One region of the Bradyrhizobium sp. P5_C12 genome, then DNA from elsewhere that is predicted to be linked to it. Evidence: riboswitches for the same ligand, from Rfam matches in the RefSeq annotation. Region 1 holds a riboswitch; the other holds the start of a gene.
The links. A riboswitch is a leader RNA that binds a small molecule or an ion and turns the genes downstream of it on or off. The one in region 1 is predicted to bind cobalamin.
Positions count from the first base shown of each region.

Region 2: it holds a riboswitch for cobalamin, as region 1 does, so the genes downstream of both, ACXJMY_RS27255 (TonB-dependent receptor) here and ACXJMY_RS02660 (energy-coupling factor ABC transporter permease) in region 1, are expected to answer to the same signal.

Region 1 is NZ_JBFULU010000002.1:229,870-235,403, forward strand. It holds gene cobT (nicotinate-nucleotide--dimethylbenzimidazole phosphoribosyltransferase) at 1-654, opposite strand, end outside; gene cobF (precorrin-6A synthase (deacetylating)) at 665-1,414, opposite strand; gene ACXJMY_RS02660 (energy-coupling factor ABC transporter permease) at 1,460-2,137, opposite strand; cobalamin riboswitch at 2,175-2,393, opposite strand; gene cobA (uroporphyrinogen-III C-methyltransferase) at 2,439-3,170, opposite strand; gene ACXJMY_RS02670 (cobyrinate a,c-diamide synthase) at 3,167-4,477, opposite strand; gene cobM (precorrin-4 C(11)-methyltransferase) at 4,477-5,259, opposite strand; gene ACXJMY_RS02680 (cobalamin biosynthesis protein) at 5,256-5,534, opposite strand, start outside.
Region 2 is NZ_JBFULU010000037.1:819-6,352, reverse strand. It holds gene ACXJMY_RS27260 (adenylate/guanylate cyclase domain-containing protein) at 1-969, shown strand, start outside; gene ACXJMY_RS27255 (TonB-dependent receptor) at 1,133-3,190, opposite strand; cobalamin riboswitch at 3,673-3,883, opposite strand; gene ACXJMY_RS27250 (hypothetical protein) at 4,059-4,241, shown strand; gene ACXJMY_RS27245 (hypothetical protein) at 4,393-4,605, shown strand; gene ACXJMY_RS27240 (hypothetical protein) at 4,729-4,986, shown strand; gene ACXJMY_RS27235 (hypothetical protein) at 5,073-5,534, shown strand, end outside.

The DNA.
Region 1 (5,534 bases):
GGCATCGATCACGCGCGCCTTGTGCGCGCGGCCAGCCGCATCGACACCGGTCCCGCTGCCCGCGATCTCCTCGGCGCTGACGCCGAGCAGGCTGGCCGCGATCGCCGCCGACGCCGTGGTGTTGCCGATGCCCATCTCCCCGAAGATCAAGAGATCCGGTTGGCTCGCTTCCGCGCGCGCGACCGCGCGCTGGCCGGCTTCGAAGGCGAATGCCAGCTCCGCCGGTTCGAGCGCCGGCCCGACGCTGAAGTCGCGAGTGCCGTTGCGCGGCTTGTCGGTGACGACGCCCGCCATCTTCTCCTGCGCCAGCGTGCCGGCGTCGATCACTTCCAGACTCGCCCCCAATTCGCGCGCCAGCACCGAGATCGCGGCGCCGCCCGAGGTAAAATTCGCCATCATCGCAATCGTCACCGCTTGCGGATAGGCCGAGACGCCCTGCGCGACGATGCCATGATCGCCGGCGAAGATGATGATCGGCGCGCGGCCGGCGCGGGGCTGCTCGGTCGCTTGCAGGCCCGCAAGCTCGATCGCGAGTTGCTCGAGCCTGCCGAGCGCGCCGGTCGGCTTCGTCAGTTGCGCCTGACGCGCGATCGCCGCTACGCGATGGACCGCGGAGCTATCGGGGCATTTTTGGGTGACCCAGTCGGGGAGCATGCTGCCTCGCTTACGGTCTGCGCTTGAGAATGTAGCTGTCCATGATCCAGCCATGCCGCTCGCGCGCGTCCTGTCGCGCGGCGACAATCTGCGCGCCGACCTCCGCAAGCGCGCCGGACATGACGATCTGATCGGGCATGCCGAGATAGGCGCCCCACCAGATGTGCAGGCCAACCGGATCGAGCGACTGGAATGCCGTGCCACCGTCGAGCATCACGACCACGGTGTCGGTGCCTTGCGGCCAGCCGCCTTCGCGCAAGCGGCGTCCCGTCGTGACCAGGAAGGGCTCGCCGATGTCGTTGAGCGGCAGCGCATGCGCCGCGCACAGCGCCTGGATCGAGGTGATGCCGGGGATCACCGCGATCTTCGGCAAGGGATCGAGCCGCCGCGCAATGCGCAGCGAGGAGTCGTAGAGCGAGGGGTCGCCCCAGACCAGCAACGCGACCTTGCCCTCGCCTTTGAGATGGCTTGCAATCGTCTGCGACCAGGTCGCGGCCACCGCATCGTGCCAATCGTCTACGCCCTTGCGGTAGTCGGCTTCGCCCGCATCACGCACCGGCAGGTCGAACTCGGCGATGCGCGTCGATTGATTGGTGAGTACGTTCGCGCAGATCGTCCGCCGCAACTCGGCGAGATCCGATTTTGCGCTCCCCTTGCGCGGGATCAGGACGAGATCGGCGGCATTGATGGCGCGAATCGCGGCGCGCGTGAGCTGCTCGGGATCGCCGCAACCGATGCCTATCAGGGAGAGGGTGAGCATCGTGTTCGCGAAGGGCGGCCGCATTGGCCGCCCTTTCGCTTGTCTCTAGGCCGCGTTGTGCAGGCGCGGGGTAACGAGGCCGGGCGCGGTGACGCCGCGCAGCGACTTCGCCAGCGCCAGCACGCCGAGATCGGCGAGCGGCTCGATCACGATGACCAGCGCATACGAGGCCGCGAAGGTCGCGATGTTGACGAGATTGGTCACGGCAAAACCGGAGCCATAGAGCGCCCAGAACGCCACCCAGGCGATAACACCGGCCTGATAGGTCGTCGAAAGCGCCAGCGCCTGACGGTATTGCAGATCGACATAGGCGGTGTTGCGCGAAATGATCCGCGTGGCGATCGCCTGGATCGCGAACAGCGGCACCAGCAGCGTGGTGACGTTCATGCCGTATTGCGGCAGGTCGGGTGGCTCGAAGAAGATGCCCTGGAACAGCAGTCCGAACGCGAGGCCGAAGGCCGCAGGCGCCGCGCCAAATAACAGGAACAGGGTCGAGCCGAGGATGAAGTGCACTTCGGACACCCCGACCGGGAAGTGCGGCAGGATCTCGAAGAAGATGAACACCAGGCCCGTGGTGGCGAGCGTCCGCGCCGCGAACGATGTGATGCCCTGCTCGCGCACGGTCTCGACCGCAAGCTTCAGCGCGACGCCGCCTACGGCGATGCCGGTTGCGTAACTCAACACGAGCTTGGCGCCCGATACGACTCCGGGTTCGATATGCATGGTTCAGTTCCTTCCTGCCGTCACACCCGACGGCCTTGGCCTCAAAACACGCACGGCCGGTCTCCTGGCTCGCGGTTCACTGGGATCTCCGGCCTTCCCGAGCCTTGCGGCCCAGTGGCTGATCGGAGCCCCTCACCGCTTACAGTCGCGGGGGCGGCTGGGGTTTGGGGCGCCGCAACTGGGTCCGCCCATCCCCATTCCCGATTATGCTCCGGCGCTTTGCGCCGCATCGAGCACCATGCCCGTCCTGTGTGCCCCTTTCGCCAGCTGGGCGTCAAGGGCTGAAGGGTGATTGAGACCATCATGACGGGTATTCTCCCGCCAGTGCGCCGAACAGGATGACGGCGGCCGTGGAAGCCGCCCCGCCCCGCGCAAGCTGTTCGGCAAGCTCGGCAATGGTGGTGCGGACCAGCCGTTCGTCGGGACGGCCGAGGGATTCGGCGAACAGCGCCGGGGTGCTTGGGGCGAGCCCATGCGCGATCAATTTTGCGGCAAGCGCCGGAAAGGTGCGCCGGCCCATATAGACCACGGTGGTCGCCTCCGGATCGGCCAGCGCCGCCCAGTTCAAATTCTGCGGCAGCTCGCCGGTGACGTCGGCCCCGGTGACGAACTGGACCCGGCGCGAGGTGTGGCGCCGGGTCAGGGGGATCCCTGCCTGGGCAGCCGCGACGCAGGCCGAGGTGACGCCGGGGACGATCTCGTAGCCGATGCCGGCGTCGCGCAGGGTCTCGAGCTCCTCCTCGAGCCGGCCGAAAATGCCGGCATCGCCCGACTTCAGGCGCACCACACGCACGCCGGTCGCGGCATAGTCGACCAGCAGGCGGTTGACATGGTGCTGCTTGGTCGATGGCCGCCCTGCCCGCTTTCCGACCGCCACGAGATTGGCGCCGGGCCGGGCGAGATCGAGGATCGCGCCCGAGGCGAGATCGTCATAGAGCACGACGTCAGCTTCGCGCAGTCGCGCCGCGCCCTTCACCGTGAGGAGTTCGGGATCGCCGGGACCGGCGGAGATGAAAGTGACAAAACCGCTCACCGGTCCTCCGCGATCAGATGGAAGAACGTGCCGGTGGCAAGGCCGCGGCGCGAGCCGGTTTCGGCGATGACCGCACCCGTCGCGTCATGCACCACCGCCAGCGCCGTGTCAGGCTGGGCGACGATGGTCGAATAGTGGAACTCGTGGCCGCGCAGGCGTGCACCGGCGTCGTGCCCCGGCATCGGCGCGGCGAGTTCGGCCAGACGATAGCCCAGGTGCATGCGGCGTTTGGCAAAGCTCGTCTCCAGGCCGAGCAGGCCCGCCATCTCATGGCCGACGCCGTCGGCGTCGGTGAGGCCCGCACCCAGCACCATATAGCCTCCGCATTCGCCATGCACCGGCCGCGTTTCGGCGAAAGCGCGCAAACCGGCGCGAAAGCGCGCATTGGCGGCGAGTTGGCCGGCGTGAAGCTCGGGATAACCGCCGGGCAGCCAGCAGACATCGGCGCTCGCATCGGGCGCTTCGTCGGCCAGCGGCGCGAACGGCAAAATTTCGGCGCCGGCCGCGCGCCAGGCTTCCAGCATATGCGGATAGACGAAGGAGAAAGCGGCGTCGCGGGCGAGCGCGATGCGCTGACCGGGCGGCGTCACGTTCAGGCCGTTTCCCGCCGGTTGCGGCGACCACGCCGCGGCCGATCGCAGCACCGCATCGAGATCGACATGCTCAGCGACGAAGCGCGCGGCCTCGTCGATCAGACCGCCGATCTCCGTCTGCTCCTCGGCCTGCACCAGGCCGAGATGCCGTTTTGGCAGGCTGATCTCGGCATGACGCGGCAGCGCGCCGAATACGGCAATGCCGGCATCCAGCAGCGCGCGCCGCACGAGATTCTCGTGGCGCGGACTGGCGACGCGGTTGAGCACGACGCCCGCAAGGCGCACGCCCGCGCGATAGTCGCGCAAGCCGGCGGCGATCGCGGCCGCGGTCTGCGCCTGCCCGGACGGATCGATCACCAGCAACACCGGCCAGCCCAGCATCTCCGCGATGTCGGCAGTGGCGCCGGTGCCGCAGACACCGCGCGCGGCGACGCCGTCGAACAGGCCCATCGAGCCCTCGGCGAGCACGACATCGGCGTCCGCGCCGCGACCGACGAGGTGCGCGATGGTCGCGCGGTCCATCGCCCAGCTGTCGACGTTGACGGAGGCGCGTCCTGTGGCGGCCGCATGGAAGGCAGGATCGATATAGTCGGGCCCGCTCTTGAAGCACTGCACCCGCAATCCGCGATTGCGCCAGGCGCGCGCGAGCGCCAGCGTCAGCGTCGTCTTGCCGACGCCGGAGGCGGGCGCGGAGATGATGAGGCTCGCCGCCATCACGACGCCTCCGGAAAGCGCGGCTCGGCGCCGACCGGCCGATAGCGGCGGTCATAATCGGCGGCGTAAAGGCGGCTCTCGGAAAAATCCGCCGAGCCCAGCGTCTTGCCGACCAGGATGAGCGCGGTGCGCTCGAGCTCGCGATCCACGGCCGCATCGAGCGTCGCCAGCGTGGCGCGGACGATGCGCTGGTCGGGCCAGCTCGCGCGCCAGACGATGGCGACCGGGCAGTCCGCGCCGTAATGCGGCGTGAGCTCGGCGATGACCTTGTCGAGCAGATGGATCGACAGGTGGATGGCAAGCACCGCGCCGGTGGCGGCAAAGGCGGCGAGCTTCTCGCCTTCCGGCATCGCGCTGGCACGGCCCGGCGTGCGCGTCAGGACCACGGACTGTGCAAGACCGGGCAGCGTCAGCTCGGCTTCGAGGGCTGCTGCCGCTGCCGAGAACGCCGGCACGCCCGGCGTGACCGTACAGGGAATGTTGAGCGCGCGCAGGCGGCGGAGCTGTTCGCCCATCGCCGACCAGATCGAGAGATCTCCGGAATGCAGCCGCGCGACGTCCTTGCCTTCCGCATGCGCGGAAGAGATCTCCGCGATGATCTCGTCAAGCGACAGCGGCGCGGTGTTGACGATCCGCGCGCCCGGCGGGCAATGCGCCAGCACGCCTTCGGGCACCAGCGAGCCGGCATAGAGGCAGACCGGACAAGCGGCGATCAGGTCGCGCCCACGCAACGTCAGCAGATCGGGAGCGCCCGGTCCTGCGCCGATGAAATGCACCGTCATGCGCCGTCTCCTTCCGCGATCGCCGCCGTCGCGGTCCGATCCCGTGAGACCACCCGCGTCGCGATCAGCCGCGCGCCGGGCCCGGCTGCCGCAAGTGCCGCAGCTTCGGCGACAGATCCCGTGCCGAACATTTCCGTGACCCGCTTTGACTGAGTCGCCGTCGTGACGCCCGCGAGCACGTCGGGCGGAACAGCCTTGATCGGCACCCCGCATTCGCGCGCGAGCAGCTTCAGCACCTCCGCGTCGGCCTTGTCGCTGACCGTTGCCACCGCCGC
Region 2 (5,534 bases), on a different contig from region 1:
ACGGTGTCGACGCAGGACGAGATCGGCGAGCTCGCCGCCGCCTTCAACCGGATGGTCGAGCAGTTGCGCCACAACGAGCGGATCCGCGAGACCTTCGGCCGCTACATCGATCCCAAGGTGGTGCAGGGGCTGATCGAGCGGCCGGAAGTCGCCATCGACGGCCAGCGCCGGGTGATGACCATCATGTTCTGCGACATGAGCGGCTTCACCTCGATGAGCGAGGGCATGACCCCGCGCGGCCTCGTCAAGGTGATGAACCACTATTTCACGCTGATGTCCGGCCCAATCAGGAACAACCGCGGCGTCATCGACAAATATATCGGCGACGCCATCATGTCCTATTGGGGGCCGCCCTTCATCGAGGAGGACGAGCAGGCGCTTCTCGCCGGCTGTGCTGCCATCGACATGGCCGATCAGGTGCCGGCGCTCCAGAAGCAGTTGCCGGATCTCCTCGGCATCCGCGCCATGCCGGTGCCGTGCGACTTGCGGATCGGTATCGCCACCGGCGAGGTCTTGACCGGAAGCATCGGCTCCGAGCTGATGATGAGCTTCACCGTGATGGGCGATGCCGTGAACCTCGCCTCGCGGCTCGAGGCCGTCAACAAGGTCTACGGCACCCGCATCCTGATCTCGCAGGCGACCGCGGATGCGATCGGATCGGGTCTCGAACTCCGCGAGGTTGATCGTCTCGCGGTCGCCGGCCAGAGCGCGCCGCAGCCCATCTTCGAGGTGATGGGCAGGGCGGGCGCGCTCACGACGCAGCAGGAAAGCTTGCGCGCGCATTATGCCGACGGCCTCGCCGCCTATCGCGCCCGCCGTTTCGACGACGCACGTGCCGCCTTCAACGCGGCGCTCGAAGCCGTTCCCGGCGACGGTCCCTCGCGCACCATGCTCGCCCGCATCGCGCAGTTCGAGGCCAATCCGCCGGACGCCGGCTGGGACGGCGCCTGGCGGCTGGAGCAGAAGTAATTATTTCACTCCCCTCGGTGTCGTCCCGGCGAAGGCCGGGACCCATAACCCCAGGGGCAGTTTGGCGAAGACTCGCCGTTCAGTACTGCTGCCTTCCGCAATCGAGAGATCACGCGGTATGGGTTCCGGCCTTCGCCGGGACGACATTGGAGAGGCTGCATCCTCACCATTTGAACGAAGCGGCCACCTCGTAACTCCGCGGTGCGCCCAGGATGATCTGGTCGGTGTAACCGGGATCGCCCCAGGCGGCGTAGAGCTTGTTTGTCAGGTTTTTGACGCGAAAACTGATCCGGGTCTGGTCGACACCCGGGAAATAGGCCTTGGGGATGTCGACGAAGGCGAATGCGTCGAAGATCGTGTAGGCGTTCATGGTGACCAGATTGTCCTGGAAGTTGAAGCGGTCGCCGACGTGGCGGACCAGGCCACCGATCTCCACCGGCAGTTTCGTGTCGAAGCGATAGGACGCCCCGGCATTGGCGATGAAGTTCGGGACGTTCGGCGGCGTCTTGCCCGAGTACGACTGGAAGTCGCCATTGCCGTCGACATAGGTGAAGTCGATGAACCGCGACTGCACGAAGGCGACATTGCCCCACAGCTTCAGGCCGCCGACCGGGTTGACCGCGGCCGCGATCTCGATGCCCTTGGAGGCCATCTTGCCGGCGACGTTGAACAAGATGCCGCTCTCGGGGACGTAGACGTTCTTGCGTTCGATGTCGAAGGCCGAGAACGTGGCCTCGGCCCGCTTGTCGGCCGATTGCACCTTCACGCCGGTCTCATAGATCCGCGACGTCGTCAGTAGCAGCGGCGTAGTGGGCCTGAGGATGAAGATGTTCGCCACCGTCGGGTCGGCTGCCGTCGCGTACTGGCTGTAAAGCATCACGCCGGGCGCGATGTCCCAGGTGTAGCCGACGCGTCCGGTGATCGGCTTGAACGTCGTCGAGAAAGGATAGTTGGCTTTCAGGAGGCCGTTCTCGCCGAAGCGGGTCCGCGACAGCTCGATATTCTCAAAACGGATGCCGCCGATCAGGGCGAATGTCGAAGTCAGCTTCAGCCGGTCCTCGAACGACAGGGAGACGGTGTCGAGGTGGGTATAGATCTTCTCGTCGCTGCGCGGACCGTAGAGCCCGCGGTCCGGATTGATCAGGTCGACCGTGTCCGAGAAGAACAGCGTGTCCTGCGAAACGTTGAATTGCGAGCTGCTCGCCGCGACGGTGGCGACGAAGCGGTTGTCCATGCCGCCGATATTCGAGTTGACGGTAAGGTCGGTGATGTTCCCATAGAGCCGCTGCGCATGGTCCAGCGCCAGGCGCTCGCGATAGACGTTGTTCGGGCCGGAATCGTCGAACGAATTGATCTCGTTGTTGAACCAGTGCCGGTGCGCATCGTAGCCGTAGACCTGGCTGCGCAGCGAGACGCTGTTGTTGATGTCCCACTGGAAGCCGCTACGCAGCCAGAGCTCGCTGGCGCCGCTGTGGTTGTCGAGCACGTTGTAGGTGGTGGTTAGCGTGCGCGCGTCGATGGTGACCGGATTGAGCATCCCGGTGTGGCCGTTGAGGTAGTAATTGGTCCACTGGCCCGAGACGATGCCGTTCGTCGGAATGATGCCCGGAGCGTTCGCCGGCACCAGCGGCGTTCCCCAGTAGAAGCGGTCCTTGTCCTGCCTGTACTCGGCCGCGCCCCAGACCTTCAGGCTCTCGTTGACGCGATAGTTCAACTGACCGGAGACGTTGCTGAGTTTCGAATAGGTGTCGTCGATAAAACTCTTGTCGTTGAAATGGCTGATGTCGAAGCGGTAGTCGAGGCCGCCGATCAGCGTGCTGCCGCCCGAACCGTAGCCGGCGCGATAGCCGTTGAAGGAGTCGTAGGAGGTGAAGGCCTCGTTGACGATCGGCCCGGTGCGCGGTGCCTTGGTGACGTAGTTGATGGCGCCGCCGGTCGCGCCAAGGCCCGCCACCAGCGAGTCTGGTCCCTTGATGATCTCCACCTGCTGCAGATTGGAGGTGTCCATCGGACGGCCGGTCATGGTCGACGGACCGATCGGGATGCCGTTGTAGAGGGTAGAGATCTGGTCGCCGCTAAAGCCGCGCATCGAGAAGATGGCGGGTGCACCCGGCGCATCGCCGCCGGTCACGCCGACCGCCAACTTGGCGACATCAGTGGTGGTCCTGATGCCCAGCTCCCGTATGGTCTGCTGGTCGATGACCTCTACGCTCGCGGGCATCTCCCGGGCCGTGATCCCGAGCCGGGAGCCGACCTCAGTGACGGCGCCCGTGTTCAGCGGCGTTTGGACCGGGCCGCTCGGCGGTTGGGTCGCCGGAACGGCGACGACAGGGGCGCCGCGATTGCGTCCCGCGGCCCGGCGGGCCGCGCGGGATCGCTGATTGCCGGGGCCGACGGCCGGAGCCGGCTTCGGAGTGGGCGGTGAGACGATGACCGGGCCAACCTCCCGGGACCGGTTGTCCTGAACCGCGCTCTGGGCGACGGCAGTGGAAGACAACGACGCCGACGAGAGCGCGGCAATCAGGAAAACACGCGAAAACGCTGGCGCAACGCCAGCACCGATATGAAGATTTTGCACGACAACGCTCTGCGGCGACGCAAACAGACTGTCACCGCGGTTGCCTTAGCCATCTACCTTCGCCCCAAGCGGCAGATGCACCGGCTACTTGTCCGACATCGGGGCACCCCGCCCAATGCGTTCGCGCGTGACCATGGCTGGCAGCAGGTTTCCTGGCTCGCGGGTCATCGCCTTCGACCACCTTCCCAGAGGCCCGCGTGGGGCTCCAGTGGTTTGTTTGGTCGTCGGCTATCCGCCTACAGTTGCGGGGGCAGCCGCGGAATTGCCCGCCGAGACGGACGCACCGCATTCCCTTGAAGAGTCCTTGCAGACACTACCGCCGATGAAACTGGCATCTGCCAGAGAGCGCGTCAATATGTGGCTACCTCCCGGCTGCCTGCCTCGATGTCGCAACGAGCTCACGAAGGCGTCGCCTTGAACAAAAGAAATTCTACCCCATAACGATGTTCGCCGTGACCTATTTCCCGGGCTTAGGTTGAGTGTCCTTGAGGCGTTTGATGGGGACACGCCGATGACAGACCTTCAGGACAGGCTGGAACGGTTCGAGACGCTCACCGCCGAATGCGAGCTGATCACCAAGCTCGCCACCGACGCTGCGAAGCGGGAGTTTTATCTGAAACTCGGGGAGCAGTACCGCCAGCTGGCCGCGGACATGCGGCAGGTGATCGCGGCTGCGGGCAAGGCTGCGGCCTGAGTGCGGCGGCAATCCGTTCTTAATGTTTGGCGCGCATCCTCTGGGATGCGAGCGGCGCGATTTGCGATTGCTCGCGGTGGGAGTGCCGGGGCTCGTTGCGGTGCAGCGTGCCTCGCCGATGTCGCTTTGCCGTTCCTTACAGGGCAATCCCATGCGCCTTCTTGCGGTTCTCGTGCTCGCGCTCATGACGGCGGCCTGCAATCAGGAGCAGGACATCACCGGCTCGACCGCGTCCTGCCCGATGCGGAACTACAGCTCCTATAATCCCCGCGACATGAACCAGTGCGTCAGTGCCTGCAAGGCGTGCGACCACGGCAACACGGTCACCTGCACCACGTCCTGCACGCTCAAGGGGGCGCACTGAGCGGCGCATCCGGACGCGGTCCCCGATGCGATGGAACGCCGGCGGCTGACGGTGCCGGGACACCGGAACGATTTGGATGGGATATCGTTGGAGCAGGGCAGGCAGGACGCGGAGTCCGATGGAATGGGTATGCTCGATCCCGGCCGGTTTCTGGTGTCGTGCTCGCATTGCGATGCATGGCCGATGGCGGCCAACGTCAAACGTTCGAGCTGGTCGGCGTCCCCGCATGAGGTCTGCTTCGTGTGTCCGCGCTGCCGCCGCGAGGAGACCGCGATCGTCTCGGCCTCCGGCGAATTGACGCCGATCAGGCGTATCGACATCCCGCCGCGCGACGTCGCTATCGCCTGGGCTCGGGCTCAGCGGCCGAGAGGGCGAACCTGAGCGGCAGGCGCGCCCTCGCGTTCGGGCGGTTCGCATGCGGTTCATCTCTCGACAAATGTGCTAGGATCGGGGTCGGGAGACCAATCATGGCCGCTGACATGCTTTCACCTCGTGCCGACCGTTTCCGGCTGCATCCGGTCACGCCGCGCCATGCCCCGATGTTCTGCTTCGCGCTGCTGACGGTGTCATGCGCCCTCGCAAGTTTCGCGCTCGCCTGCGCGACGCCGTTTGCGGCATTCGCCGTCGTCGCGGCCGCGATGCTGCCGCTGCGGCCGGCGCTGCTCGTCGTCACCGGAGCGTGGCTGGTGAACCAGACCATCGGCTTCGGCGTGCTGCATTACCCGATCGATGCCGGCACCATCGCCTGGGGCTTTGTCATCGGCGCCGCTGCGCTTCTGGCGACCGCGGCCTCGTCCGCCGTGCTCCGCGTGCTGCCGCAGGGACGCACACCGCTGATGCTCGCGCTCACGCTCGTCGCGGCCTACACGGCCTACGAGCTCGCGCTGCTCGCCGCGACGCCGGCCCTCGGCGGCGAGGGCGCCTTCACC